Regions from separate parts of the Paraburkholderia sp. JPY465 genome, predicted to be linked through region 2. Evidence: predicted binding sites of a transcription regulator. Region 2 holds the regulator's gene; the other holds the start of a gene.
The links. Region 2 encodes FNR, which switches genes on or off when oxygen is low (the NO sensors DNR and NnrR bind a similar motif). Its sites were predicted from a motif close to TTGATNNNNATCAA; they were not measured.
Positions count from the first base shown of each region.

Region 1: a site for FNR is predicted at 7,833-7,846, ahead of QFZ94_RS42515 (OmpW/AlkL family protein). Genes of this name have one in related genera too.

Region 1 is NZ_JBNDMT010000007.1:388,457-403,836, forward strand. It holds gene QFZ94_RS42480 (hybrid sensor histidine kinase/response regulator) at 1-1,326, opposite strand, end outside; gene QFZ94_RS42485 (hypothetical protein) at 1,582-1,887, opposite strand; gene QFZ94_RS42490 (hypothetical protein) at 2,430-2,555, shown strand; gene cyoD (cytochrome o ubiquinol oxidase subunit IV) at 3,202-3,528, opposite strand; gene cyoC (cytochrome o ubiquinol oxidase subunit III) at 3,528-4,139, opposite strand; gene cyoB (cytochrome o ubiquinol oxidase subunit I) at 4,139-6,148, opposite strand; gene cyoA (ubiquinol oxidase subunit II) at 6,155-7,051, opposite strand; gene QFZ94_RS42515 (OmpW/AlkL family protein) at 7,136-7,780, opposite strand; partial or broken gene QFZ94_RS42520 (IS5 family transposase) at 8,089-8,848, shown strand; gene nifK (nitrogenase molybdenum-iron protein subunit beta) at 9,142-10,701, opposite strand; gene nifD (nitrogenase molybdenum-iron protein alpha chain) at 10,766-12,229, opposite strand; gene nifH (nitrogenase iron protein) at 12,308-13,189, opposite strand; gene QFZ94_RS42540 (hypothetical protein) at 13,635-14,243, shown strand; gene QFZ94_RS42545 (ankyrin repeat domain-containing protein) at 14,336-14,977, shown strand; gene QFZ94_RS42550 (FmdB family zinc ribbon protein) at 14,991-15,233, shown strand; gene QFZ94_RS42555 (DegT/DnrJ/EryC1/StrS family aminotransferase) at 15,292-15,380, opposite strand, start outside.
Region 2 is NZ_JBNDMT010000006.1:1,065,386-1,080,765, forward strand. It holds gene QFZ94_RS38240 (helix-turn-helix transcriptional regulator) at 1-1,091, shown strand, start outside; gene QFZ94_RS38245 (DUF3564 domain-containing protein) at 1,222-1,596, opposite strand; gene QFZ94_RS38250 (zinc-dependent alcohol dehydrogenase family protein) at 1,860-2,846, shown strand; gene QFZ94_RS38255 (universal stress protein) at 2,973-3,974, shown strand; gene QFZ94_RS38260 (universal stress protein) at 4,025-4,495, shown strand; gene QFZ94_RS38265 (PAS domain-containing sensor histidine kinase) at 4,529-5,629, opposite strand; gene fnr (fumarate/nitrate reduction transcriptional regulator Fnr) at 5,752-6,534, opposite strand; gene QFZ94_RS38275 (response regulator) at 6,551-6,958, opposite strand; gene QFZ94_RS38280 (universal stress protein) at 7,207-7,668, shown strand; gene QFZ94_RS38285 (universal stress protein) at 7,754-8,221, opposite strand; gene QFZ94_RS38290 (universal stress protein) at 8,245-9,084, opposite strand; gene QFZ94_RS38295 (polyketide synthase) at 9,284-9,634, shown strand; gene phbB (acetoacetyl-CoA reductase) at 9,699-10,445, shown strand; gene QFZ94_RS38305 (hypothetical protein) at 10,581-10,895, shown strand; gene phaZ (polyhydroxyalkanoate depolymerase) at 10,949-12,247, opposite strand; gene QFZ94_RS38315 (hypothetical protein) at 12,607-12,846, shown strand; gene QFZ94_RS38320 (transketolase family protein) at 12,887-13,885, opposite strand; gene QFZ94_RS38325 (transketolase) at 13,882-14,727, opposite strand; gene QFZ94_RS38330 (MFS transporter) at 14,760-15,380, opposite strand, start outside.

The DNA.
Region 1 (15,380 bases), on a different contig from region 2:
ATCGGACAGCGAGGGTTCTCCGCCTTCGATGCGCAATTCACACACAATAGCATTCCGGAGGTTGAACTCGTCGACAAGCCATTCAAGGGCAGACGCAATTCCGAAGTTGAGCGCGGCGGGCCGCAAATGACTCGCGACATTTCGCACCATCGAGATCGTGCCTTCGACTAGTTGGCGCATATCGTCGGCTTTTTTTGACGCTTCCGCGTCGTACGCTATACGCATCTTGAGCAGGGACACGTCCATCTTAAGCGCAGTCAGCAATTGCCCCAGTTCGTCGTGAATTTCCATCGCAATGCGCCTTCTTTCTTCTTCGCGAACCGCCTCCATATACGCGGACAGTTCGCGCTGCTCCTCGCGCGATTCGACGAGCTCCTGCTCCATTTGCTTGCGCGCAGTGATGTCGTTCAGGCCAACATAGATCGCCGGAGAATCGTCGTAAGTCGCAACGCGTGCCGTCACCATCGCCCAGAATCGTGTACCGTCAAGACGCCGCAATTTGACTTCTGTATTGCGCAAGCCACCCTTCGTTTGTAGATGCTCGATCAGACGCTCATGCTCGCCACGTTCGGCATAGAAATCGTCGATATTGGCGGACGAGGCTTCTTCCATACCGAAGAGCTCACGCAGCGGCCGGTTTGTGTAAAGGATGTGTCCGTCAGGCATCGACGTGATGCACAGCGGCACCGGACTCGTTTCGACAATCGCGCGAAAGCGAGCCTCGCTTTCCTTGAGACGAGCGTCTGCACGCCTCCCCTCGTCGATCTGCGCCAGCAAGCTCGTGTTGGCATGCGCGAGCTCTTCGGTGCGCAACGAGACGCGGTGCTCCAGATCGTCGCGCGCTGCCGATAGCACCGCTTCCGTCTTCTTTCGCACGGCTACTTCCGCGAGCAGCAGGTGGTTCTGCGCGAGCACCTGCTTGTGCGTCATCCGCAGTTCAAGGTGCACGCCAACGCGAGCCAGCGTCTCATCGACACGTAACGGCTTGGTTACATAATCGGCGCCGCCCACCAAAAAACCTTCGACGCGGTCCGCGTTGCCTGAGAGCGAGGTCATGAATATGACCGGGATGTCGCGCGTGCGCTCATCGTGCTTGAGGCGTCGACAGGTCTCAAAGCCGTCGATGCCTGGCATCTCCACTTCAAGCAGGATCACGTCCGCCTGCGCAAAGACCGCACGCTCGACCGCTTCCGTCCCATCGAGCGCCGTCAGCACCCGAATGCCGTGCGCCTCGAAGCTGTCGACAATCACACCAAGATTCCCCGGCGTATCGTCGACGATAAGAATCGTGCCCTTGTGCGCGACTAAAGCGGCCAAATCGGTCATGATGCGGTGTTTCCTTCGAGATACCGCTCCACGAGTTGCAAGATCGCTTTCCACTCACAGGTTCACGCGAACCGGTTCCTATCCCAAATATTCGCGCGAGTGCCGCCATTGTGGGAGTCCAATATTTGGACCTCGATCCAGAGCCTAGTCTGCGCGCCCTTGCCGGCTTCAAGGTCCGCTGCGACAACGCGCACCGCAGCGTCAAATCCGCCGCACGCTCCACGAATTTTGCGCTTATGCTTGCATTTTCTCTCCCTACTCCGCTCGCGCCATCAGCGTGACTCTGCGCGGCGCGGCCAATTCGTCGATCAGATCTGCCACTTCGCAGAGCGCGCGGAAGTCACAGTCGTCGATCCGATTCGCGTGATTCCGCCGCAAATCGCGAAGTGTTTCGCCAAGGCGCCTGAGCGCGCTGGGGCTACTGTCGCGCAATAGCCAGCAAAGCATCAGATACGCAAGTGCCGTCAAGCTGCGCGTCTCGCACCAAGTGTCGAACAGTCGCAGACATATCGCGTCGATCTGCGAGACGACGTTCTCCCTCTCCGACAGATAGCCCATCATAATTCGTCAAGTCGACGTTGCATGTCTTCATGTTCATTATCGACTAGCAGACTTCCTACCGCATTCAGCGCTTACTGCAAAATCAGAGTATGAGATGCTGAATCACGCGTCAGGACATCCTGACGCCATTAGCGCAGAAAGCCCGCCGATAGGTAAACCTTCAATTTCCGCCGCACAAGGGCGATCCGATTCAGGAAGTCCTGACGGCCTCAACCAGCGCTTCCTGAGACAACATTCGTCCGGCTCCGATTGGACGCCCGCACCGATCGCCATACCATCGAATCATCGTAGATCGAGGGGAAAACCATGGCGGCCTACACATCGCTGCGCTCTAAACACGAAAAGCTCGTTGGCCCGACGCGCGATTACTGGGCGGTTGTCCGCCTGCTGGACCACTTCGTTTCACGTGGGAGCATGCCGCCCGCGCATACAGATGGGTCCGCCGACCGGTGCGTGCTCGGTCGACCTCTCTCGCCATGCCAACGCAACGTGGCACGTCTTCTCACCGCCGCCTCATCGTTCAGCGAACCGGGGAAAGAAATATGCACGACGATGCCTTGAGCATTCTGCCGAAGGAAATGATCCAACTTCGCGCGTGGCTCAGCGACTGGTACGACCAGGCATTCGCCGCGGGCTACATTCACCGCCCTTCATTCTCGACGAAGTGACCGCCGACCGGTTGGAAGGCTACTTCAAGGCGGGCCTGACGCAGCCGAAGGCGCAATTTTGTTCTTCGGCGTCGTGCATTGAGCGCAAGCGATGATGTTCGAAGAACTCGGCTCGATGTGCTTGTCGACCGCGAGTGCCGGATGTCGACGTCCGAAGCGTCGTCACGGCTTTGTCCGGTAAGGCCTTGATCAAGCATGCCGCCTGGCTAATCATAGGCCTCACCATTGGCCGGTTCTCAGGGGCGCGATGCAAATTGCTCCGTATATATTTCACCTTGCTCGCGTCGCTTCAGCACACCGAATTCACTTCTAGCTAACGTACTGTCGTCAACAGCGCAAGCAGGGCGACTGAGCCTTTGCTCCCTGAAAAGTGCGGACAAAAACCGACGATTGCGAACCGAACCCGCGGCATTCACTGGCCGCCGCTCGAAACGGACAGGCCATAACTCGCTTGTTTAGGTGAAACTGCAAGCGATCAACCAAATAGGCGAATAGGTGTACGGATCACATGGCAGAGGAACATATTCCTGATGCGGTTCTGTTGCGTGGAGCGGAATCGGCGTTTCGCGGGCACCCAGCTCGCATGGAAGTGGGTGCGGGGCTGGTGCATGTCCGGCGCCGGAAAACAAAACCCGCAGGCAACTGACTAACGCGACATCATCAGCATACTGACGTTCTGCATCACCCAGACCGTGCCGAGGATCAGGAACGCAGCGGCTAGTATCGTGTAGCAGAGTGAAAGCACGTTCCATCCCTGCCCAGGCGAGAGGGTCAGATGTAGGAAGCACACAAGGTGCACGACAACTTGCACAAAGCCGAGTACGGCGATCGCGATCATAGCCGTAGTTGCATCGAGGGCATCGTACAGCCCGACACCGAATGCGCCGGCCGTAAGTAATACCGAAAGAAAAAAGCCCGCGAGATACCTAGTGAGGCTGCCATGAGACCCCGCGTGAGTCTGCGCATAAGCCATTAGAGCATGCTCCCCAGATAGACGAAAGAAAACACGAAGATCCATACTACGTCGAGGAAGTGCCAGAATAGGCTCAGGCACGTTAGCCGGCGGACCTCCTGCTCACCAAGCTGAGGCACCCGCAGCACTTGCATCATTAGTACGAGCATCCACAGCAGGCCGAAGAAAACGTGAATTCCGTGCGCAGCGACGAGCGTAAAGAAGGCTGAGAGAAACGCGCTGCGCTGCGGGCCCGCGCCTTCCGCGATCAGCTGCGAGAACTCGCGAAGTTCGAGCGCGAGGAACGACGCGCCAAGAATGAATGTGATCACGAGCCAACCGAGCACGACACCGCTCCTTGCCCGCGGCACACCCAACATCGCGAAACCATAGGTGATACTAGAAAGCAACAGCACAGAGGTTCCCAGCGCCACGCCGGTTAGATCGAAGAGATCGTGACCCGTAGGGCCACCGGCGAACTGGTGCCTCAGCACACTGAACGTAGCAAAGAGCGCCGCGAACAGCATACAGTCGGTCATCAGATACACCCAGAAGCCGAACACTGAGTGCGATTGTGGATGATCTTGATAATCGACTTCTGAAAAATCTGCGCCAACGGTTTTCTGTAACATCAGTAAGCCTCCTCGGCGACTGAACCGTTAATGCCCATCGGGTCTCTCGTGCCAAACCGCCGTTCTTCGATCTCACGGACCATCGCCGCGGGAATGTAATATCCGTCGTTCTTGTCGAAGCTCTTTATGATCATCGTGAGGACGATCCCAATGAAACCTAGCAAAGCGAGCCACGCGACGTGCCATACGGCCGCGAAACCCAGCACCAAGCTGCACATCCCCGTGAAAAAACCCGCCGATGTATTGGATGGCATATGGATGTCCACGTACTTTGACGCCAGCCCAAGGCCGCAGCCCGTTTCTTTCATGTACGCGAAGGCGTCAATGTCCTCCACTTTCGGAACGAGAGCGAAGTTGTAGACCGCCGGCGGTGAGGAAGTTGCCCATTCGAGCGTGCGCCCATCCCATGGATCGCCTGTCATATCCTTGTATTCGGCCTCATTGCGGTTCACGAATGCCATCACCCACAGCAGAACCTGTAACAGGATCCCCACCGCGATGATCGCCGCGCCGAGCGCCGCAACAATGAAGTATGGTTGCCATTCAGCCACATCATAGTGATTTGTGCGGCGCGTCGCGCCCATGAAGCCGAGCACATAAACAGGTACGAAGGCCACATAAAAGCCGACGAACCAGCACCAGAACGACGCCTTGCCGAGCTTGTCATCGGGCTTGACACCGAACACCTTCGGAAACCAGTACTGCAGGCCAGCTAAATAGCCAAACACCACACCGCCAATAATGGCGTTATGAAAATGAGCGACCAAGAAAAGCGAATTGTGCAGCACAAAGTCCGCGCCCGGAATCGCCATCATCACGCCGGTCATGCCACCGATAGAGAACGTCACCACGAAACCGATGGTCCAGAACACGGGCGCAGCGAATTGAACGCACCCGCGATACATCGTGAATAGCCAATTGAAGATCTTGACGCCGGTTGGAATCGCGATAATCATTGTGGCGATGCCGAAAAATGCGTTGACGTCGGCGCCTGAGCCCATGGTAAAGAAGTGGTGCGCCCAAACAAGAAACGAAAGTAACATGATCGCACACGATGCGTAGACCATCGTCCTGTAACCGAATAGCGGCTTCTTGCAGAAGGTAGCCATCACTTCCGAATAGATGCCGAAAGCGGGCAGCACTAGAATATACACTTCGGGGTGGCCCCACGCCCAAATCAGGTTCAAGTACAACATGGCGTTGCCACCAAGTTCGTTCGTGAAGAAGTGCGTGCCAATGTAACGATCGAGGCCGAGCAGCGCTACCGCGACCGTGAGAATGGGAAACGTCGCCATGATGAGGACATTCGAGCAGAGCGCCGTCCATGTGAACACGGGCATCTTCATGAGCGACATCCCCGGCGCGCGCATCTTGATGATTGTGACAAAGAAGTTCACGCCCGACATCAAGGTGCCGACACCCGAGAGCTGAATCGCCCATATATAGTAGTCCACTCCAACGCCAGGACTAAATTTCAGCTCGGAAAGCGGCGGATACGCGAGCCAGCCGACCTTCGCGAATTCGCCAGCTACGAGGGACAAATTGATCAACGCCGCGCTGACTGCGGTCAACCAGAAGGAAAGCGAGTTCAGGAACGGAAACGCCACGTCGCGCGCGCCGATCTGCAATGGCACGACGAGATTGAAGAAGCCTACCATGAGCGCCATCGCCATGAAGAAGATCATGATGACGCCATGCGCCGTGAAGATCTGGTCGAAGTGATCCGGCGGCAGATAGCCTGGCGAATTGAACGCCACGGCTTGTTGAAGGCGCATCATTACGGCGTCGGCAAAGCCGCGCACCAACATGAGCACGGCTACAATCATGTACATGACGCCGATGCGCTTGTGGTCCACGCTCGTGAGCCACTCGACCCAGAGGTACTTCCACTTGCCTTCTAAGGTGACCAGCCAGAACACGCCGAGGACAACAAGCGCCATGAACACCGACGCCCCCATGACGATGGGCTGATCGAAAGGCATCGCGTCTAATGTGAGTTTTCCGAACATGGCTGTTTACCCTTTGGTTACGCACGATGATGCAGTGAAATCCGCGACGTTGCCGTTGTTGTATTTGCCGACGATTTTGTCGAAAAGCCTCCGGTCGACCTTCGAGAAGTACTGCACGGGCGCGTTTGCGTGCGGCTGCGTGACCGTTGCGTACCGATCCATCGTAAGCTGGGTCGATGAAGCTTTTACCGTCTCCACCCACGCATCGAAGCCCCGCTGGCTCGTAGCCACCGTACGGAACTTCATATCGGAGAAGCCTTTGCCGCTGTAATTCGACGAGAAGCCCGTGAAGTCGCCCGCTTCGTCGGCGATCAGGTGTAACCGCGTTTGCATGCCGGCCATCGCGTAGACTTGAGTGCCAAGTTGCGGGATGAAGAAAGAGTTCATCACCGAGTCCGACGTGATGCGAAAATTGACCGGCGTGCTGACAGGCACCGCCAATTCGTTCACTGTAGCGATGCCGAGGTCAGGATAGATAAAGAGCCATCTCCAGTCGACCGCGACGACTTCGACGTTGATGGGCTTCACGTCCGATTCCAGTGGTTTATAAGGGTCGAGCTCATGCGTGGTACGCCACGTAAGGATGGCGAGGAATAGAATGATGGCAGCGGGTATGGCCCAGACCACCACTTCAATCGCCGTTGAGTGAACCCAGGTCGGGACGTAGCGTGCGCTGCGGTTCGACGCGCGGTAGCGCCACGCGAAGGTAAGCGTGAGGATAATAACGGGAACTACGATCAGCAGCATGGCCCATGTGGCCGAGGCGATGAGTGATCTCTCCGCCGCGCCTACGCTACCCTTGGGACTCAGGACGAGAAACTTGGGGCTACACCCAGCAAGAGAAACGAACAGCCAACCACCGATAGGGATTAACCACTCCTTAAAAGCTTTCCTCTCTGTCATGCCCATCTTCTCCCAAGTTAACCACTGTACAAGGAGCGAAGCCAGCCGTTCACTGAACCGTCTGTCGCTTGAGATTCGCAACGTCTAGAACTTCACCCCGACGCCAATACCAATGACCAGCGGATCGAGATGCAAGGCGCCAATTGTCGAGCCGCTAAGCGATGCGTCAGTCTTCATCCATATCTTCTTGATGTCGGCGTTAACGAATAGACTCTTTGATGCCTGCACGTCAATCCCGACCTGCAGCGCAGGACCAAAGCTGTGATTCTTTATAGAGACGGGTACACCTCCCGCATGCAATCCGTTGTTATAAAAGAGCGTGTAGTTGAGTCCGGCACCAACGTACGGTCGAACGCGTCCCGCATGATTAAAATGATATTGCAATAACAATGTCGGTGGCAGCACGTTAACGCCACCAAGGTCGCCGAGATTCGACGTCAGGTGATGACGTGAGGTACCAAGAATCAACTCCACGCCGATGCTGTCCCGTACCATATAAGTGAAATCGACCTCTGGCACCAGCGCGTTGCTTACGCCGACATCGAGCGCGGAAAGCGTGTCAGTGCTGCGAACTTGCGGTTCAATGCTTATCGCGCGGAGGCGTACCAACCAATCACCTGCGTAGTTTCCGACGACTTCACTGTCGGCGGCGTTAGCTGCGTGCGGTACAAATGGTGACATAAGGAGTAGTGCAGCAGCCACATTACGGAGTTGCTTTATCATTGTCATTACCTTTAGCCATTAACCTTCTACACTGTGTCCGAATTCGTGGCCGATAGCGTTGATCGCAATCAACTGATGTTTTACGCAGTGCTTGTGTGCGTTACCGCGTCGCAGGCCATATGAGTTCTTGCACTTCTCCGTCCGCGCTCCGAATTGCGCAATGCGTCCCGAAATGTTTTGCAACCGATCGTGGGATTGCGATATGCCGTGTGGCTCTCCGTAGCACTAAGAAGCCTTAACAAAATGATTGCTTTGATCTGTTAACTTCCAACGATTGCTGTTAACCTCGTCATTGTTTCGGTGACGAGGAGGCCATGGCCAAACTACTCGTTGATGCGTTGTGGGCACTCATTGAACCCTTGATGCCCCCACCCAAACCTCGCCGCTCACGGTATCCCGGACGCAAACCACTGGATGACCGGGCCATGCTTACCGGGCCTGCGCTGGGACCTGCTGCCCCGCGAGATGGGCTGCGGCAGTGGCATGAGTTGCTGGCGCCGTCTACGAGACTGGCAGGCTGCCGGCGTCTGGGACCGGCTACACGAAGTGGTGCCCGCGAAGCTACGCGAGTCCGACCGGATTGACTGGTCCCGTGTCGTCGTCGACTCCTCCTCGATCCGCGCGGTGGGTGCAGGTCAAAAACGGGACCGAATCCCACCGTCCGCGCGCAACCTGGTTCAAAGCATCCCGCTCGCGGCAATCCTCACCGGCGCCAACCGTCACGATCTCACCCAGCTTCACACGCTGGTTGATGCGATCCCACCCATTGCCGGCAAGCGCGGCCGGCCGCTTTCGAAGCCCCGCATCGTTCAGGGCGATCGGGGCTACGATCACGACAAATACCGCCGTCCGCTGCACGCAGCCGGCATCGCTACCGAAATCGCCCGACGTGGCCACCCTCATGGCAGCGGCCTTGGCAAAACCCGCTGGGTCGTCGAGCGAACCATTTCGTGGCTTCACAACTTCCGGCGACTGCGCATCCGCTTCGAACGCCTTGCCTTCATCCACCAAGCCTTCATCAAACTCCCCTGCTGCATCATCTCTTGGCGAAGGCTGAAGGACTCATTTTGTTAGCGCCTCTAAGTAGCGCTATGAATGGCAAAATGCAGCGCGGAGGAGTCGATCGTCATCTTCTGGTCGACTAACCGCCGACGCTTCGCGAAAGGTCCGGCGCAATCGTCGCGCCGCTCCTAATGTCGATTCTTGCCTTCGCGCTTCGGTCTTGAGGATGCTATTGGAACAGCAACGCAGCCGAAGCCAGCGACGTCGAGCAATTAGGGAGACCCAATATCCATGCTTTCCGGCGGGTTGAACTGCCCCCCCTTTTAGCACTCGACACTGAGCCCAGCCCCGAACGGGTCCACCCCTCACCGGATGATGTCATAGCTGTAATCGGTCTTCGAGATGTCAATCGTGCTTGCATCGAGTGTCTCGAAGAATTCATCCAGCAGCGCTAACAGAACGCGTAATGCCCCCGCATACCCCCACGTCGGATAGCGGTGGTAATGGTGGCGGTCGAAAATCGGAAACACGAGTCGGACGAGCGGCGTACCAGTGTCGCGCTCCAAGTACTTTCCGTGTGTATTGCCGATCAGGAAATCCACTGGTTCCGTAAATAGCAGCGAGCGCAAGTGCCATAGATCGCGCTTTGGATAGACCTTGCATCCTTCACCATATGGCGACGCGTCCAGCAATGCCCTAACCTTTTCCGCCCACCCCTCGTTACCGTTCGTCGAGAGCACGTGCACCGGCTCCGCGCCCAACTCAAGCAGGAAGTTCGTGTAACCGAGCATCTGATCTGGATCGCCATAGAGCGCATACCGCTTGCCGTGCAGACTCGCCTGACTGTCTGCCATCGCATCAACTAGTTGCCCACGCTCCCTTTCAAGTTCAGCCGGGATTGGTCTTCCCGTCACGCGCGAAATCTCCATGAGGAAATGATCTGTACCTGAAACGCCGACAGGCGCATTCAGTGACACGACTTCGTGGCCATGATCGGCGAGGAACTTGCTGGTCTTTTCACAGCAATACTCCTGAAAGACGAACGTTGCCTTGGCGTTCAGCGCACGTTCGACCTCCTCTTTCGTAGTCCCGCCCTCGTACATCCGAAATTCGCCATCAGTCGGCGTGTTCCAAGTTCCCGATGGATCGCAAATAATATTCACGCTTACGCCAAATAAATCGAAGATACGCCGAATCTCCTTCATGTTTCCGACCACGAAGCCGTCGAACCCTCCGATAAAGTTCACGCTCTCGTCAGGAACTCGCAAAAGTGGTGCAGTAGTGCCCGCCTTGCCGTCCCAAAAGTACTTCAGGATGCCCAGGAGCGCATTGTCGTAGCCGGTCACGTGGCTGCCGACAAACGCGGGCGTATGCGCGAACGGCACGTCGTAATCTTGTGGCACGCTGCCCTTCTGCCTGCTATTCTTGATGAACGCGTCGAGGTCGTCGCCAATCACCTCCGCCATGCAGGTCGTGGATACGGCGATCATGTCGGGCTTGTAGAGATTGTATGCATTCGCGAGACCGTCGATCATGTTGTTCAGACCACCGAACACGGCCGCATCCTCTGTCATGGACGAACTGACGCACGACGTCGGCTCTTTAAAATGTCGCGAAAAGTGCGAACGGTAATAGGCCACGCAGCCCTGCGAGCCATGCACGAAAGGCAGTGTCTTATGGAATCCGTTCGCGACGAATACGGCACCAAGAGGCTGACACGCCTTGGCTGGATTTATGGTCAGGGAGTCACGGGCGAAGTTCTTCAGTTTATAATCTTCTGTCTTCGTCCATTCGGCAACCCGCTTTATCGCCTCGTCGGAATGGTTGAACTCGAAGTTATCTTTCTTATTGCGAAGGAGCTCTTGATACTCCGGCTCGCGAAACAGCAGTTCGTGATCGAGAATTTTGTCGCTTGATTGGGGCATGATTGGCTCCTGTATTGATGTTCTATGCAACCGGCGATCGGCGCGGCCATGCCGCTAACAGCGCTCACGCCGCCTTCTTCCACGGTGCTTTCGACAGACTCCAGACAGGACTCGAGATCGCCATGTCCATGTCCCGCGCGAAGATAGCGAAGCCGTCGTAGCCATGATATGGGCCAGAATAATCCCAGCTGTGCATCTGGCGGAATGGGACGCCCATCTTCTGAAAGACGTATTTTTCTTTGATGCCGGAGCCGACGAGGTCTGGTCGCGTATGTTCGACAAACTTCTCGAATTCGTAGCCAGTCACGTCGTCGTAAATCAGAGTGCCTTCTTTTATGTGATGCGTTGTGCGCTGGTAGTCGTCGTTGTGAGCAAACTCGTAGCCGGTACCGACAACTTCCATCCCAAGATCCTCGTACGCGCCTATTACGTGGCGTGGGCGAAGGCCACCTACAAACAGCATCACTTTTTTCGTCTGAAGCCGCGGCTTATATTTGGCTATGACGGCATCCATCAACGGACGGTATTTTGCGATCACCTTCTCGGCGTTTTCCATAATGGTGTCGTCGAATCGGCTTGCAATCTCGCGCAAGCTCTTTTCGATCATTGTCGGGCCGAAAAAATTGTATTCGACCCATGGAGTGCCATACTTCTCCTCCATGTGCCGGCTGATGTAGTTCATCGAACGGTAGCAGTGAAGCAGGTTGAGCTTAGATCGCGGCGTATTCTCAAGTTCTGCGAGAGTGCCATCGCCTGACCACTGCGCGATGACCCGCAGGCCCATTTCCTCGAGGAGAATGCGGCTCGACCACGCATCACCGCCAATGTTGTAGTCGCCAATGATCGCGACATCGTACGGTGTGGACTCCAGCGCGGATCGCTGTCTCGGCTCGGCGCGGTCGAACACGCAGTCGCGAATCGCATCGTTTGCGAGGTGATGCCCGAGTGACTGCGATACGCCTCGAAAGCCCTCACAGCGCACCGGTACGATCGTGTGCCCGCCGTACTGCGCGCTCTTCCTTTTAGATACTGCCTCAATATCGTCACCGATGAGGCCGATTGGGCATTCGGTTTGGACGGATATGCCCCTGTTCAGCGGAAACAGCTCCTGAATCTCGTCGACGATCTTATCGAGTTTCTTGTCGCCGCCGAACACAATGTCCTTCTCTTGGAAGTCGGACGTGAATTGCATCGTGACAAACGCATCGATTCCTGTCGTCCCGACGTAGTAGTTGCGGCGCGATCCCCACGAGTACTGCCCGCATCCGACAGGTCCGTGACTGATGTGAATCATGTCCTTGATCGGCCCCCAGACGACGCCCTTCGAGCCCGCGTAAGCGCAGCCCCGAATCGTCATCACCCCCGGCAAAGACTTGATGTTTGACTTCACACCACAGTCAGGCTTGCCCTGTTCGAAGGAACCCAAATGCTTGGCCCGCCGTTTAGCCATTTTTTCAGGGTAAGCTCGCAGCACTTCGTCAATCAAGGCCTTATTAGCAGCTTTGCGTTCTTCAACCGTCGCGGTCATTGAATATCCTATAAGTGAAGACTGTCGTTGGCGGAAACGGTAGCCGTGCGCCGCACGGCAACCGTCGTCCAGCACTCGTCAGGCGGTGAGCTCGGCGGCGGTCTTGCCGACTTGGGACTCATCGACTTGCACCATAATTCCTTTTTCCATCAATAAGTCTTCGAGCTGATCCATTGTGATCGGGGTTGGAATCACGCCATTGCCGCCGTTATGGTGAACCTTCTCCGCAAGCGCGCGATATTGCCCAGCCTGCTCGCTGTCCGGCGCGTACTCAATCACGGTCATCCGACGAAGTTCCGCATGCTGCACAATGTTGTCGCGCGGGACGAAGTGAATCAATTTAGTGCCTAGCATCGCTGCCAGTGATTCGGCCAGTTCAAGTTCCTTGTCGGTTTTGCGCTCGTTGCAAATGAGTCCGCCCAAACGCACACCCCCACTGTTCGCATATTTCAAGATTCCCTTCGAGATGTTATTAGCGGCGTACATCGCCATCATTTCTCCCGACATCACGATGTAAATTTCCTGTGCCTTGTTCTCGCGAATAGGCATTGCGAAGCCACCGCAAACGACGTCGCCGAGCACATCGTATGACACGTAGTCGACTCCGTCGTAGGCGCCATTCTCCTCAAGGAAGTTGATCGATGTGATGACACCCCGACCCGCACAGCCGACGCCTGGCTCAGGCCCGCCCGACTCGACACAGCGGATATTCTTGTAGCCTATCTTCATAACGTCATCGAGTTCGAGGTCTTCGACCGAACCGGCTTCCGCCGCGAGAGAGAGGATGGTGTCCTGAGCTTTCGCGTGCAATATAAGACGTGTCGAGTCGGCCTTTGGATCGCACCCAACGATCAAGATCTTTTGCCCAAGGTCGCTAAGCGCTGCAAGCGTATTCTGCGACGTGGTCGACTTACCGATGCCGCCCTTTCCGTAGAAGGCAATTTGTCGAAGTTGAGACATTGTTTTACTCCATTGAGATTAGAAGGTAAAACCATAGGTGCGAATCAGCACTGAAAAGCCACGACCAAGTCCTCAGCCTGCTGTGTCTATATGGTCTTCTTCTAGAGTCACGCATCGGCCGGAGTGTGTCCGCGCCCTTCGTCCCTGCAACGTCCATGCCACAAGCCCCTGAATCCGCCAAATGCTTGCTCAGCGAGGCCATCCGCAAACTCTCCAATTTCGGCCACCGACAATTTCGACGTCGTCTTCCTGACAAACCGCACGCCCCTTTGCCCCAAATGGACATCCACGTGCAGAGTTGTTGCCCGCTTGACCCGGCTTACCGCAGTATTGGCCAGCATGCAGCATTGGTACGGATGTTGCGAGTTTCTGGCTGCCCGCTGAAAAGGCACGATCCAGCACCAGATTAACTATGCCAAGCTATTTCTCCAATTAGGATTACAGAATGCCTGATACGCTAACCTCTGCTGCACTCAGTGGGACACCATTTGCCCGCCTCGATCGCGAGGGGCGCCTCCTCAACCCCGTCTTTAAGGGCCGCACAAATGCGGCTGACAGGTTCGGCTTTCGCGGTGAGCTGGCGCTACGATTTGGGCCTCACCTCGCCGACGAGGCCCGCCCGCCCGAGCTCTCTTGCGAGCAGGTGATGGCTGTCGCGAATGCTGGCGACCCACACGTCCAATTCTTCGCAGGGTGGTTACTGAGTTTTGAACACTTGACGAATGTCGGAGAAGTACTCGGCGAGGCCCTGTCGCACCACGGCAAGTACTTCCTGTTCTGTGACAACATCGATCTGTCCAGCCGCTTTCAGGTGCCGTACAAAGAAGCGACGTTTTATGTTCTGCCGATACTCGAATCGACAGTCTACAACGAGATGCTCGAACTCCTTTATCTGGAGAAGGGCGACCTCAAGAGGACAGACACTGCCGGGAAGCTCGATGCTATCGTCGATGCGGCGATGCAATTTAGCTTTTCCTTTGACACGATAAGTTACGCGGAAGGCCTCAAACTGATGGGACCGATTCGCGATCCAAATGAAAACAGGCCCGTCTGACGACAGCGTCACGGCAGGTCGCCCGCATGTAATCGCTGCCTCGCGTTTCAGAATGTGACGGCGATTCCAATCACCTCCACCGGAGTGAAAGCATGTCACTGCGCACCAAGACCGCATCACGTCAAACCGCGTCACTCGAGACTCCCCTACTCGAAAGCCCGAGCCACACGCACACGGATATCCCGAACGCCGACGCAGATCTTCATGCACCTCCGTGCGTGGCGGTTGCGAAATGGCTCGATGCTCACGACTTCCAGGACACTCAATCGCGCAGCATTGACGGCATTACGCCCTTAATGCTGGCGGCGCTGCACGGCGAAGACTACATTGTCGCTGCGCTACTCGAATCAGGCGCACGCATCAGCGCCCTCGACGACGAAGGAAACCATGCGCTGTGGTATGCATGTTTGGGCGGCGCACCAGGACCGATCCTTCGGTTGGTCGGTGCAGGACTCGCTCTTGATCACCTAAACGCGGACGATATGACGTGTCTGATGCAGGCGGCCGCCACCGGTCGAATTGAGGTTATGTGGCTGTTGCTGTCGCTCGGCGCGAATGACAGTCTCGTTGCGCCAGACGGCCGTGACGCCCTCGACATGGCTGCCGATTTGGGACTCCAGTTACTGCACGCGGCACACGAACGCAGGAGCCCCAAATTGGTCTCAGCCGGCGAATCGCCTTATTATGGCCCGGGGAGCGCGCGCGGCGTCTTCTCCGATAATGTTTCCCGTTGACCTGCCCCTCGTCATGCCGCTCTACGACTATGTATGTCGCAACTGCAGGTTGCGTTTCGAAACTCTCGTGCGCACGAACTCGCCCGTGGCCTGCCCCCGCTGTCAGAGCACCGAACTGGAGAAGCAGGTCAGTGCACCGTCCGCCCCAGCGCGCAGCAGGGCAATCATCGCTGCGGCCCGCCGTCAAGCGGCGCACGAGGGACATTTCAGCAACTACTCGACGGCGGACCGCAGCAAACTGTTGCGTGGGGGTTAATAAAGGCGCAGCGACAACATGGCCGATGTTACCTTCTTCTCTCTTTCCGTTGTTCTACCTAGAGATAGATCGCGGCCCCCGCACCGACGTTGGTCGCCGTGTCCTTCAAAGTTTTGACGATGTACTTCACATCCTGAACAGTAAGCT
Region 2 (15,380 bases):
TGTCAGGTCACGTCCGGCGACTGTGCTCGCTTGGATCTGATCCGCACATCGTCATTCCGCACGTCGTCGAAACGCTTCGTACGCTGGTCGGCGCGGACTGGGGCATGTTCTTCTACGCGGACGCGCAGTATGCGCTTAGCGACATGTACAGCCAGAACGAGGCCATCTACGCAATGATGCCGCTCTACATGTCCGAAGTGCACAATACGGAAATGCAGGTTGATGCAATGGGGGTTAGTTTTTCGACTGCGATGCGGCGAGGACGAGGATACGAAAACTCGGCACGCCATGATGGGGTGTTGCTCAACAGCACGATGTACAACGAGCTCTACCGGCCTATGTACATCCGGCACAGCCTCGAACTGACGGCCTTCGATGGGAAGCGCGGGTGGGGCAGCGTGACGCTCAAGAGAATGCCCGGCGGCCGGCCGTTTTCCGAACGGGACCTCGCCGACATTCGACCTTTGTCGGCACATATCGCGCATGCGCTCACGTCGCCCAAGGGCCGGCATCCCGATCACACGGAAGATGGCCGTTCGTCGGTTATCGTGGCCGACGACACCGGCAAGATCATGTTGCAGAACGACGACGGCATGAGGATGCTCGCGCTGGCAGGCGGAGAGTCGGTCAGCCACGCGCAACATACCCGGCTCCCGGGTTGGCTAGCGCCGCTACTCGCCAATTTCAACGGAATCTGGCGAGGCTGCGCCGCAGCGCCACCTGTCCTGGAACGGTTCAACGCCGCCGGTCGATTTACGTTCAGAGCGTATCGCTTCGACCACGCAGCAGTGAACGCGGACCACGCATGTATCGCTATCTACACCGAGCATTTCCCTCCGCTCGCGTTCGAAATCGAGACGCGGGGATTTCAGCTTGGCTTGAGCGAACGGCAGCGGCAACTCTGCATTTACCTGTTGCTCCGACGCTCGCATGGGGATATTGCGCAACTGATGGGTATTCGCGAAAGCACTGTGATCGACCACGTGCGAAAAATCTACGCGAAACTCGATGTTCACAACCTGACGCAGCTCCAGGCCTCTTTTCGTCACGTCCAGAGTGGTACGGCGGTGGTGCCGTCGCCCCATTGCTGATCGAGCGGCAGTCGCGTGAAACAGGCCCACGGCGTGCGGACGAAGCACAAAGCGTGCGCTGGCCGCACGCGCTCGAGATCAGCGACGGCAGTCGTGGCGATCGCCTCCTCGGCGGTTACGACGCGCCCATTCACGCGTTTTCGTCGGTTGCGAAGACGCTGTTTTCCGGTTCCGTCTGTTCGACGTCGATGCATTGCACGCGCCAGTGACCGCTGATCAGGCTGCTGCCGCCGTCCGCGCACCACTGCACGCGGCCGATCTCGCCTTCGAACGGCCCGTCGAGCTGGTTGAGATCGAGCCCCTCGAGCACGCAGACCGGCGCCGTGCCATGCGGCGCGCACACCAGCGTATTGCCGCAATCCACATGCAACGCGCCCCATTCGGGCAAGTCGAGCGCGAAATGACCTTCGCGCGACCATCGCCGCGTGTCCTTGTCGAGCCAGAGAATGGCGAAGGCCATCGGGTTGACACGATCGAACGTGTCGAGATGAACGGTCAAACGCATGATAAGTCTCCGCAATATAAATGACTGGTTCGGATTGGCCAGGTACCTGCTGCCCGAGCGTTTGCGCGTCCTGCGCCTATCAGGAATAAGATCAGTGTACGGACGGCGAAGCGGCCCTTATTGACCTCGATCAAATGGTTCAGGGCAGCGGCCGATCGCGCGACACAATGGCGCGCCTATGCTGATCTGATGAAAACGGCGCGCACCTCGCGGTCTGCATGACGTCAGCGTGCCGCCGCCGAAGCGTCAGAAGGAGAAACCCGATGCGAGCGATGGTGTTCGACGGCAGCTCGGCGACGCTGACCGAGCGGGAAGTGCCGGATCCGCGGCCCGGCGCCGGCGAGATCCTGATCGACGTTCATGCCTGCGGCGTGTGCCGCACGGACCTGCATCTGGTCGATCGCGAACTCGAGCATCCGAAACGGCCGGTGATTCCAGGCCACGAAATCGTCGGCGTGGTGGCCGAATTGGGCGCGGGCGTCAGCGGTTTCAAGGTGGGCGAGCGGGTCGGCGTGCCGTGGGTCGGGCGCACCTGCGGGCACTGCCGCTACTGCCTGTCCGCCCGCGAAAATCTCTGTGAAGACGCTGGCTTCACCGGCTACACGATCGACGGCGGCTATGCCGAGCGCACGGTCGCCGATAGCCGCTATTGCTTTCATCTGCCGCCGCACTACGGCGATATCGAGGCCGCGCCGCTGCTGTGCGCGGGTCTGATCGGCTACCGCACGTTGAGCATGGCGGGCGACGCCGAACGGATCGGCATCTACGGTTTCGGCGCGGCCGCGCATCTCGTCGCGCAGGTCGCGCGTCACCAGCAGCGCACCGTCTATGCGTTCACGCGTCCCGGCGATCACGCGGCCCAGCAACTCGCGCTGCGCCTTGGCGCGGCATGGGCGGGCGGCAGCGACGAGGCGCCGCCCAGCGAACTCGACGCCGCGCTGCTGTTCGCGCCGGTCGGCGCACTGGTGCCGCTGGCGCTGCAGGCGGTCGCGAAGGGCGGCGTGGTGGTGTGCGGCGGCATTCATATGAGCGACATTCCGTCGTTCCCGTACGCGTTTCTGTGGGGCGAGCGGCGCGTCGTATCGGTCGCCAATCTGACCCGCGACGATGGGCTTGCGTTCATGCGCAGCGCCGCGGAGACCCGGCTAGCGATCGAGACGACCACCTACCCGTTGCGCGACGCGAACCGCGCGCTCGACGATCTGCGCCACGGCAAGCTGACCGGCGCGGCCGTGCTCGCGATCCGCTGATGATTTGCTCACGGGCCATGGTCGCTTGATACAGATCAAGCCGCCCGCCGCGCCGGCGTTCATTATGTAAGCGCGCACCGTTGGGGCCCCGTCACGGGCCGAGGCGCGACGATCCGAGGAAAGCCGATGAACACTGCCGCCGAGCGCAACTCCTTTCACCGCGTGATGATCGCGTCCGCGGGCGGCGCCGGACTGGCGCTCGCCACGCGCGTCGCCCAGCAGTTCGTCGCCGCGGACGCGCGCTTTCGTCTCGTCAATATCGTTTGCAATCCGGCCGCGCTTTATCCGACGCTGATGCTCAGCTATCCGGACTGGTGCGAGACGCATCGCGCGATGCTGCACGGTGCGCAGGCTGCGCTGCGCGACGCGGTGATCGCGTTGCACGGCGTCGTCGCGGCGACCGACGCCGAAATCGTCGATCTGACCGCGCTGCATCAGGGCGCGGCCGAAGCGCTCGCTCATACGGCGGCGCAATGGGATGCGGATCTGGTCGCGGTGGCCGCGCATTCGCGCGAACATCGCTGGGGTGGCCGTATCGATCCGGAGGAATTGGTCGCGTCGATCGGACGTCCGGTGCTGTATATGCCGGCGAGGTCGACCGACGCGAGCGATGCCGCGGTGGTGAGCCGCGTGCTGGTCGCGATCGATGGCAGCGACACCGCGCTCGACGCGCTGCGCACCGCGCTCGCGGTCGCGCCGCCCGACTCGTGCATCAAGGTCGTCTACGCGGCCGACGACCGCTTTGCGTGGTGCGAATGGCTGCCGTTCGAAGTCGTGTTGCAGCAGCGAATCGATGTATTGCGGCGCGGTGCGGCGATGCTCGAACAGAGCCGGCGCGCGGCGGAAACCGCGTTGCTCGAGTTCAACGACGATTCCGGCGATGCGTCGACCGCGATTCTCGACGAAGCGCAACGCTGGCACGCGGACCTGATCGTGATGGGTTCGCACGGCATGCGCGGCATGCCGCATCCATTGCCGGGACACGTGACGTCGCGCACGCTGCGTGACGCGGCTTGTCCCGTGCTCGTGTGTCCGCGCGATGCGCCGTCGTTGCGGGCGGATGCGGTGCTGCGTGGCCAGTGGCGGGAGCCGCATCCGGGCAGTGCGGGCGGGCCTTTTTATCTGTAGCAGGGGCGCGCCACGCGCGTTGACAAATCCAACCTCAGTGGAGAATCGGCATGTACCAACATATCCTCGTCGCGCTAGACGGCAGCACTTTCTCGAAACGCGCGCTGAAAGAAGCGGTGAATCTCGCCGCGTTGACGAAGGCCGTCGTGCATCCGGTTTATGTAGTCGACAAGACGCCGATCTTTTCCTATGCCGGCTATTACGACCCGCTCGCGCTAGTCGAAGCATTGCGCCAGGACGGCCACTCGGTGCTCGAGGAGGCCGAGCAGGCCTGCGCCGCCGCCGATGTGCGTTGCCGGCCCGCGATGATCGAGTCTGAGAGCCTGTCCGACGACGTCGCCACGATCGTGTTGCGCCACGGCGAGCAGGTCCACGCCGATCTGCTCGTGCTCGGCACGCATGGGCGGCGCGGCGTGCGGCGCCTCGTGATCGGCAGCGTGGCGGAGCGGGTGCTGCGTTTCTCGACCTGTCCGGTGTTGCTGATGCGCGAGCAGATCGGCGAGGAAGCGCCCGAGGAGTAATCCCCGGTAGCGGCGCGCGGCGGCGTGTGAGCACTACACGAGCGCGTCGGCTGGCAGCTGGATCGAGATCCTGAAACCATGGCCGGGCGAGCTGGTGAACGACACGTTGCCGCGCAACTGCCGCACCCGTTCGCGAATGCCAAGCAGCCCGAATGAAGTTGTTCCCTGCGACTGATCCAGCGCGACACCCACGCCGTCATCGTCGATATCGAGCGATACGGTCGGGCCCGCGCAGATCATGTCGATGCGTACGCGCCTCGCCTTGGCGTGCCGCGCGACGTTCGTCAACGCCTCCTGAACGATGCGAAACAGCGCCGTCGCCGCGAATTCGCCGCATACCGGCTCGGCCGGTTCGAGATGCACGCTCGAGCGAACGTTGTAGCGTTTCGTGAAGTCTTCGGCCAACCAGTCGAGCGCGGCGGCGAGTCCGAGGTCGTCGAGCAGCGGAGGGCGCAGATCGGCGGCGATGCGCCGCAGCGAAGCGGCCATCCAGTCGATCTGCTTTTGCAGCTCATGCGTTTGCGCCGCAAGCGGCTCGGTGTCGGCTTGCTGATTCAGCTTCGCTTCGAGCAGCGCGACGCTCATTTTCAGCGCCGTCAGCCGTTGGCCGAGATCGTCGTGCAGTTCGCGTGCAATACGTTTCTGCTCGTTTTCACGGGCGATCTGCGTGTGAGTGGATACCTGACTCGCGCGTTCGAGTTCCGCGAGACGCATGCGCTCGGTCAGATCGCGGGTGACCTTGGCGAAGCCGAGCAGCGCGCCCGACGCATCGTGCACGGCGGAAACGACCACGTTGGCCCAGAAACGCGAACCGTCGCGACGCACACGCCACCCTTCGTCCTCGGCGCGGCCGACGGCTGCGGCGGTTTCCAGTTCGCGAGCGGGCTTGCCGGCCGCGATGTCTTCCGGGGTATAGAACTTCGAGAAATGCTGGCCGATGATTTCTTCGGGCGTGTAGCCCTTGATGCGCTGTGCGCCGGGATTCCAGCTGGTTACGCGGCCGGCGGGGTCGAGCATGAAGATCGCGTAGTCCTGTACCGCTTCGACCAACATGAAATAGCGATCCTCGACGGACACGTCCGACCCGGACGCAACACTGGTGAAGCAGGAAGACTCGCCGCTCGATAGACCCATCGCTCCTCCGGGCGGCCACGCAAGGTCGCGTACCGCAACGCACTGAGTTATATCAGTTCAGGAGCGCCGGTTCCACCCGGCATGTCCCGCGAACGAACGTGAGGCGAGCGCCGCGCCGACGCTCAAACCCGAGCCAGTCGTTCCGGGTCTTCGATGCGGATCGTTTTGCCGTTCGCCTTGACGAGGCGTTCGCGCTGGAACTTCGAGAACATCCGGCTCACCGTTTCGAGCTTCATGCCCAGAAAGCAGCCGATTTCCTCGCGCGTCATGCGCAGATGAAACTCCGCGGCCGAAAAGCCGCGCGCCTTGAAGCGCTTCGACAGATTCAGCAGGAACGTCGCGACGCGCTGCTCGGCGGTCATCGTGCCCAGCAGCATCATCTGGCTCGATTCGCGCACGATCTCGCCGCTCATCATCTGATAGATGTGATGCTGCATCGGTTTGATCTCGCGACAGATCGCCTCTAGCTGCGCGAACGGAATGATGCACACGACGCTATCTTCGAGCGCGATCGCATCGCAGTTCTGCTTGCCCTCGCCGATGCCGTCGAGGCCAAGCGAGTCGCCCGCAATCTGGAAGCCGGTCACGTGCTCGCGGCCGTCGCGATGCATGACCACGGTTTTGAATGAGCCGGCGCGTATCGCGTAGATGCTTTGAAACTCGTCGCCCGCGCGATACAGCGCGTCGCCGCGTTTGATCGAGCGCGTCGAGCAGATCAACACGTCGAGCCGGCTCAGTTCGTCCGGCGTCAGCTCGGGCGGCATGCAGATCGCGCGCATCGCGCAGGTGGAGCAGCGCGTGACGGCGTGGCGTGCCGCCGCGGTGCTGGGCGCGACGTGGATCGGTACGACGTGCGAGGTGCGAGGCGCGTCGTGGCGGGGTTCACGGACTGCGGCAACTTGCATGATCGGCTCCTGGCGGTCAGACCCGATGCGCACGGCGCGCATAGGCAATCGCTTCGATGGCGCGGCAGGCGAGCTCGAACTCCGAGGTCTTGTCGAAGAAGAAGTCGGCGCCCGCCGCTTCGCACGCGCGGCGAAACGCCGTCGCGTCATGATTGGTCAGCACGATGCTGACGATGGACGGCCGCGCCCGCGACAGCGCAGCGAGCAGCAGCAGGTCGGTCTTGCCCGAGAAACACGGGTCCAGCACCGCGACATCGGCGCGACTCGCGACGATGTCGTCGAACGCGTGCTCGACGCCCGCGGACTCGCCGGCGATTTCGATGCCGGGAATCAGCGCGATCAGGCAAGCAAGCCGGCGCCGGACCTCGGTCGCATCGTCGACGAGAAAAACTCTCGATAAGGTGGCTGACGGGGGGCTGTCCATACCGACCAGTATTGGCGACCTAACCTTGGAAATATATCGGCGGCGCTTTAAGCGGTGCTAGGAGTTCAGGCAGTGGTTGTAGGAATATTCCTAGTGGCTTGCTGGCGATGTCGTCCAGCGGCGGCGACGCCGACCGGCGGCCCGTTGACCTGCGTCAAGCCGCGTGGCGGCGCGCGCTTCACACTGTCGGTGCAAACGCGCGACGGCGCCACTTCGGGTCATGCCAGCGCTTTCAGAGGGAGTCCGACATGTATGCACGAATTCTGGTTGCACTCGACGACAGTCCCAGCGCGCAGCGCGCCTTCGCCGAGGCGCTGAAGCTCGCGAAGCTGACGGGCGCCACGCTCGAAGCCTGCTGCGTGGTGGGGCACGGCAAGTGGTCGAACAATGCCGACGTGGCTTTCGAGCCGGAGCCGGCGAGCGCGGCGCAAGATTTCGCCAGCCGCGCGCTCGATGGGCCGCGCGAGCTGTTGCGCGAGGCGCAGGTGCCGGGCGGCGTGCGGGTGATCGACGCTTACGCCGAAAACGTGTCGGCGGTACTCGCGCGCGTCGCCGACGAAATCCAGGCCGATCTGATCGTGATGGGCACGCATGGCCGCCATGGCGTGCAGCGCTTTCTGCTCGGCAGCGTCGCGGAGTCGCTGGTACGGGCGACCGACATACCGGTGCTGATCGTGCGGCATGACGAACAAGGCCACCCGCGGCCCTGAAGCGCCGCGCCGCGCAGCAGCCGGTTTCTAGCGGCTCAGGTGGATTCGCTCAGGTGAGTCCGCTGTCGGCGCTCGCCGGGGCTGGCTAAGCGCGCGCCGCGCTGCTCGCCTGGGCGGGAATCATCAGCACCGGGCAACAGGCGCGGCGCAGCACGCGCTCGGCGACGCTGCCGAGCATCAGCCGTTGAAACCCGCGACGGCCATGCGTGCCCATCACGATCGCGTCGGCGTGCCATTCGCGCGCCGTTTCGACGATGCGATGGGCGATGTCTTCTCCGGTGATCGCCACTTCGACGGTCCGGGCCGTGCCCTTGACCCCGCGTGCGCTCATCCGGCTCTGCTCGTCGGCCGCGATGCGCTTGCCTTCGTCGATGAACGCGTCCTCGATCGTGGATGGGTCGAAGCCGGGCGCGTTGTAAGCGATCACGGGCACATCGATCACGTACAGCGGCATCAGCTCGGCGCCCGATTCGGCGGCGAGCGTCAGCGCGGCGTCGAACGCACCCGAGGCGGTGGCGCTGCCGTCGAGCGCGACGAGTAGGCGCTGAAACATGGCTGACTCCTTAAGCGCGCACTTCAGTGCGACAACAGCACCGGCACGGTCATCGACTCGAGCATCGTGCGAGTCGCGCCGCCCAGCACGACTTCGTGCAGGCGCGAATGTGCGTAGGCGCCCATCACGATCAGGTCGCAGCCGAGGTCGGCCGCCTGCGACAGCAGCGCGTCGCCGACCGGCGTGCGGTCCGCGACGCTCAGCTCGCGCACGTCGATCTTCACGCCGTGACGCGCGACGGTGAGGGCGATGTCGTCGCCCGCAGCCATGCCCTGCGGCGGACGATCGGCGGACGAATGCACCGTCAGCAGCGTCACTTTTGCCGCATGCGCGAGGAACGGCAGCGCGTCGTGGATCGCGCGGGTCGCTTCGCGGCTGCCGTCCCACGCGATCAGCGCGTGGCGGCCCGGCGCCGCGAAGGTGCCGCTCGACGGCACCAGCAACACCGGGCGCCCGGCCGACAGCACGATGTGCTCGACGAACTGTTCGGCGACGAACGCCTCGGGGTCGGCCGGGTCGGTCTGGCCGAGCACGACGAGATCGGCGACCCGCGCATAGGGCGGCACGACGTCGTTCGCGTAGCCGTTCGCGGCGATCCAGTGGCCGTCGACGTTCGCGCGCGCGAGTTCCGCGCGGAACAGCCGCTCCAGCGCGCTGGCACGCTCGTGACGCAGGCGCTCGTGCTCCGCGTAGTAGTCGGCGGTGCCGGCCATCACGAAGAACGCGTGCCGCGGCGGCACGTACGTCGAATACAGGCCGGTCAGCGTCGCATGAAAGCGGTGCGCGAGCTGCAATGCGATCTCGAGGCGCGGATGTGCACGAACGCTCGTATCGAGGTGAACGAGAATGCTTTTGTAGCTCATCGCCAAAGCTCCGTGACAGAACGTGGGAAACGGGCGCAAGCGGGCTTGCGCCCGCTGTCAAATGGAGTCTATGAGCCCGGCGGCCGGGGCGATTGACGCAGATCAAGCGCGGGTCGTCGCGCGCTCGATACGGCGGCAGACGCGATCGACGGTTTGCAACCGCGCCTGGCAATCCTATGCTGTGCTCTGGAGGGCAGCGATGATGGCTTCCGGATTCGACGCGCCGCTCGGGCGCTGCGCTTTACCCCGGACCTCGACGGCATTCGTACAGCCCGAAGGCTGGTTCGATTACGCGTCGGCGTATCAGACCGTGCAGCGCGCGGCGCGCGAGTACGCGCAGTGGAGCTTCGCCGACTGGAGCAAGTCGATCGCCTTCGCCGTGCAGCACGAGGCCGACTGGTTCGACGAGGCCAACCGCGCTTGCTCTGCCTGGTATGCGTGGTGGCTGGCGGCGTGCGGCATCGCGCCGGGCGTCGCGCCGCTCGCGGGCGGCCTGAGCGCGGGGTGGTGGGGCTCGCAGAACGCGCTGCCGTTCGCGGGCGTCGTTTAGCCGCGCGGGCCGGCACAGCCGGCGCGCGCACTGTCAGTGGCAGACACGGCAAGGAGGAGTTCAGATGGGAACGGATCGCGTGGCATTGGTGACAGGCGGGATGGGCGGTTTGGGCGCGGCGGTCAGCCGGGCGCTTCATGACGCGGGTATGACGGTCGCGGTGACGCACTCGACGCACAACGATCACGTGCCGACATGGCTGGAGCACGAGCGCGACACGGGGCGCGACTTTCAGGCATACGAAGCCGACATCGCCGACTTCGATTCCTGCGCGCGCTGCGCGCAACGCGTGCTGACCGACCTGGGCAGGGTCGACGTGCTGATCAACAACGCCGGCATCACGCAAGACACGAGCTTCGCGAAGATGAGCAAGGAGCACTGGGACGCCGTGCTGCGCACCGATCTCGATGGCCTGTTCAATATGACCAAGCCGCTGTTGCCCGGCATGCTCGAGCGGCGCCACGGCCGGATCGTCAACGTGGGGTCGGTCAACGGCTCGCGCGGCGCCTACGGGCAAACCAATTATTCGTCGGCCAAAGCGGGCGTGCACGGATTTACGAAGGCGCTTGCGCTCGAAACCGCGAAGCACGGCGTCACGGTGAACACGGTGTCGCCCGGTTACCTCGCGACCGCGATGGTCGAAGCGGTGCCGCGCGAGATTCTCGACACGAAGATCCTGCCGCAGATTCCGGTCGGCCGGCTCGGACGTCCGGACGAGGTGGCTGCGCTGATCGCGTTTCTGTGCTCCGACGAGGCGGCTTTTATCACCGGTGCCGATATTGCGATCAATGGGGGCATGCATATGCATTGAGGGCGAGCGCCTTCACCGCGCTTGACCCACGTCAATGACCGCCTCTGGGGTAAGAACAAGATAAGCCCATAACGAGCGCCTGGACCTGCGTGTATCGGAACCAGGTCCGATCAATGATCGCAACGGGAGGCGAAGATGGGCATTGACATGCAGATCGTCTACCTTGGCTTCGCGGGTGCCGCTCCGCTCGAAGCCGAAGCAGGTGCGCAGCTGGTGCGTCTCGCGCGGTTTGGCGCGCTCGTGTCGCACTGCCATCTCGCCATCGAGGCGTTGCGTCCGGGGTCGTCGCGTCCGCTGTATGACGTGCGGCTCGATCTCGTCACGCCCGCGCGCGAACTCAAGCCCATCGCGCACTGCGCTGACGACGACGCGAAAGCGGCGATCCGCCGCGCGTTCGATGTGGCGGAACTGGCCCTCGAAGCCGCAATCGGCACGGAGCGCGGGAACTGAGCGAGCTTGCGTCGTGACGCGACGCGCGGACTGCCGGCGTTTTCGCGGCCACCTCAAGCCGATCTGCGGTTTGCCGAACTTCTGGCCACGCGGCGCGGCTGGCAAACCTCCGACGCGGCGTGTTCGACATCGCGCCAGAATTCGCAGAGGCCCGGATAAACCGCGTCGCGCCAACGCGGGCCGATGAACAGATCGTAGTGATTGCACTGCTCGATGGTGAGCTGCCGCGCGGTCCGCATCGGCGATGTATCGCACAGCGCATGCGCGCAATGGGTTTGCCCCGCGCCGGTGATCTCGTCGCTGTCGCCCTCGATCGTGCACAGCGGGGTATCGCGCAGCGCGGCGATTCGCACCCGGCGCCCGGCGACCGACCACAGATCGCGCGGCAACAGATGTTCGTGAAACACCACGCGAAGCATGTCGAGGAAGTAGCACTCCGTCATATCGAGGACGGCCGCATACTCGTTTGCCGAGCGCAGCGCCCGCTGCGCACCGGGCATGTCGCCGGCGAGCCATCGGGACCAGTAGTCCGCTTCGAGCCGCAACTGCCGCTCCGGATGCGCGGCAAAAATCGCGGCCTGCTGGATGAATCCCGGATAGACGAGACGTCCCGCGCCGCGATAGGGCGGTGGAACGATATCGATCGCATGATCGTGGAACCACTCGAGGGTATGCGAACTCGCGAAGCGGTCGGTGACGGTCGGGTTCAAACGCGTATCGATCGGGCCACCCAGCAGCGAGATGCTCGCAAGCGGGGCGGCCTCGTCCATGGCGAGCAGCGCCGCGGCGCCGAGCACGGGCACGCTCGCCTGACAGATCGCGAGCACATGAACCGGCGACCCGAACGCGCGGGCGGCGGCGATGAAGCTATCGAGCGCCTGCACGTAGTCGTCGAGCGATAGCGGGCCCGCCTCGAGCGGTACGTCGCGCGCATCGGCCCAATCGGTCACGAAGACGTCACGTTGTTCGAGCAGTGTCTCTACGGTCTCGCGCAGCATCACCGAGTGATGTCCGGCGAGTGGCGCGCACAACAGCACGGGTGGTTCTGTGTGGGTAAGTGGTGCGGGCAGGTTGCGCTTGAACCTGAGCAGCGCGCCGAGCGGCAACGAGGCGACGACGCTTTCGTCGACGCTCACGCGGCTACCGTCGACGGCAACCGAGTGGATCGCGAATGGCGGTGTTCGCCCGAAAGCGCAGGTGGACCGCAGCAGCCAGTGGCTGAACGCGTCGGTCGCATGATTGGGGCTGAGCCAGCCCGTTTGCGCGCTCTGCATCGACCCCGAATCGGTTAGAACTCCCCCGACCATCGCGCGAGCGAGGCGTTGTTGTGCATCGATAAAGGCGTACCACATGATGAACCCCGGCGTTCGTCGATCATGAGGGCAGCGTTGCCGCGCCGGCACGAACTCGTGGCGCGGGTACGTCGCAAAAGCTTACCGCGAAACCTCGGGGCGATGGGCGCGAAATCGATGCGCGCGCGGTGCATCGCTGCGCCGGTAGCATGTCGCATGCACGGGTCGTTGCGCGTTTTCCCGGCAGGGTTTTCACGCGCTCGCGCGAATCTGAAGCGAAGCTGAAGGCATCGGGCGAGCGATCGGCGTCGAGCGTGACTCACGGTTCGCGTCGACACTTGACCTGGATCAACGAGACTGGCGTTGCACGGCCTTACGCTGACGGTGGCAGCCGCACGCGACAAACCGAGGAGCATCCAATGACCATATCAGCAAACGCGCAGCAAGGAAGCTGGTCCGTGAGTGTCCATACGGAGGAGGCGCAAGAAGGCGGATTTCAGGCGACGATCCATGTCAAGCATGTGTCGCCCGAAGGTGACTTCGAACGCACCTTTCAGCAATCGCAGGTGTTCGCCGTGGAAAGAGAAGCGGTACTCGAAGGACTGCGTGAAGGCATGACATGGATCGCGCTGAAGACGACGCGGACCATCGGGGTGTAAAGCCGACGGGGCCCGCGCGGTGGCATGACAATGTGCGTCGTCAACCGAGCCACGTTTTGATCGACGTAGCCATCGCGTTAGTCGAGATGCCATAGCGATCGTGCAGCGTCGGCAGCGCACCGGCAGCGAGGAACTCGTCGGGCAACGCAATTTGCCGGAACGGCGGCGTAACGCCAGCGCTGAGCAGCGTGCGCGCTACGGCTTCGCCGAGTCCGCCGATCACCGTATGGTTCTCAGCGACGATCACCATGCGGCCCGTGCGCTTCGCTTCGCGCAGGATCGTCGCGGTGTCGAGCGGCTTGATGGTCGGCACGTGCAGCACCGCCACGCCGACGTTGTCTGCCTCCAGTGCCTTCGCGACTTCGAGCGAGCGCATCGTCATGATCCCCGACGAGATCAGCAGCACGTCATTGCCGTCGCGCAGCAGCTTCGCCTTGCCCAGTTCGAAGCGATAGCCGTATTCGTCGAGCACCGCGGGCACGTTGCCGCGCAACAGGCGCGCATAGACCGGCCCTTTGTGTGCGGCAATGGCCGGCACCATCTGCTCGATATCGAGCGCGTCGCACGGATCGATCACCGTCATGTTCGGCATCGCGCGCATCAGCGCGAGATCTTCGGCCGCCTGGTGACTCGGACCGTAGCCGGTCGTCAGGCCCGGCAACGCACAGACGATCTTCACGTCGAGGTTGTCTTCGGCGATCGTTTGATGAATGAAGTCGTACGCGCGGCGCGTTCCGAACACCGCGTAGGTCGTGACGAACGGCTGCGCGCCTTCGTGCGCGAAGCCGGCGGCCGCGCCCATCAGCAGTTGCTCGGCCATGCCCATCTGGTAGTAGCGGTCCGGAAATTCCTTCGCGAAGATATGCAGGTCGGTGTACTTGCCGAGGTCGGCCGTCATGCCGATCACGTTCGCCTTCGTGCGAGCCAGTTCGACCAGCGCATGACCGAACGGCGCGGAACGCGTGACCTGTCCTTCGGCCGCAATCGACGCGATCATCGCCGAGGTCTTCAGGCGCGGTTTATTTGCAACGGTACTCATGCTTGTCTCCCGGCTTCGAGCGCTTCGAGCGCGAGTTGCCATTCGTGTGCATCGACGCGGATGAAGTGATTCTTCTCGCGTGCTTCGAGGAACGGCACGCCGCAGCCCATCTGCGTATCGCAGACGATGATGCGCGGTTGCGGTTTGCCGTGATGCCGCGCGTTATCGAAGGCGCGCTTCACCGCGTCGATGTCGTTGCCGTCCACGCGCTGCGTGTACCAGCCAAACGCTTCGAGCTTGTCGACGAGCGGCTCGAACGCCATGATCTGCGTCGACGGACCATCGGCCTGCTGGTTGTTCACGTCGACGATCGCGATCAGGTTGTCGAGCTTCCAGTGCGCGGCCGACATCAGGCCTTCCCAGACCGCGCCTTCGTCGAGTTCGCCGTCGGAGAACAGCGTGTAGACGAAGGAGTCAGACGCTTTGCGCTTCAAACCGAGGCAGCGGCCGACGGCGATCGTCAGCCCCTGGCCGAGCGACCCGCCCGACATCTCCATGCCCGGCGTGTAGCTCGCCATGCCGGACATCGGCAGGCGGCTGTCGTCGCTGCCGTAGGTTTCGAGTTCATCGGCGCGCAGGATGCCGGCTTCGAACAGCGCCGCGTACAGAGCAATCGCGTAGTGGCCATTCGACAGCAGGAAGCGGTCGCGGCCTTCCCACTCGAGGTCTTCGGCGCGGTAACGCATCGCGCCGAAGTAGGCGACGGCCAGCACGTCGGCGATGTCGAGCGCCTGGCCGACATAGCCTTGGCCCTGTACTTCGCCCATCAGCAACGCGTTGCGGCGGATGCGGTACGCACGCTCGGCGAGCGTGACCGACTCGGTGATGGTGTCAGTGTCCATCGGTAACTCCTGTAGCAGGTCGAGAGAGAGGTTCATCGGTTCACGGATCGCGCGGGCACCAGAAAGACCAGCAAGGCGCCCAGCGTCACCGCGGCGGAAATGAAGATCAGCCCGGCGGTGGACTTGCCGGTGAGATCGTTGAGCCAGCCGACGATCGCCGGAGAGAAGAAGCCCGCCAGATTTGCGAAGCAGTTCACCGCGGCGATACCGGCCGCCGCGGACATGCCGCCGAGCAGCGCGGTCGGCAGCGACCAGAACTGCGACGACGAAGCGAGAATGCCTGCCGACGCAACGCTCAGGCACACGATCGACGCGCCGACGCTGCCAAGCAGCGGCAAGGTCGCGAAGCCAGCGGCGGCGACCAGCATCGGAATCGCCAGGTGAAAGCGACGCTCGCGGCGACGGTCCGCGCTCATGCCGATTAGCGGCAACGCGACGATCGCGCACAGATACGGAATCGCGGTGAACAGGCCGACCCACAACGGATCGGCGACGCCGGCCTTGCGGATGATCGTGGGCAGCCAGAAGGTCAGGCCGTACTGGCCCAGCACCACGCAGAAGTAGATCGCCGCCATCAGCCACAAGCGCCGGTCGCCGATGAAGTCGCGAATCGACACGTGGGTGACCGTCTGTTGCGCATCGTTCGCGACGTT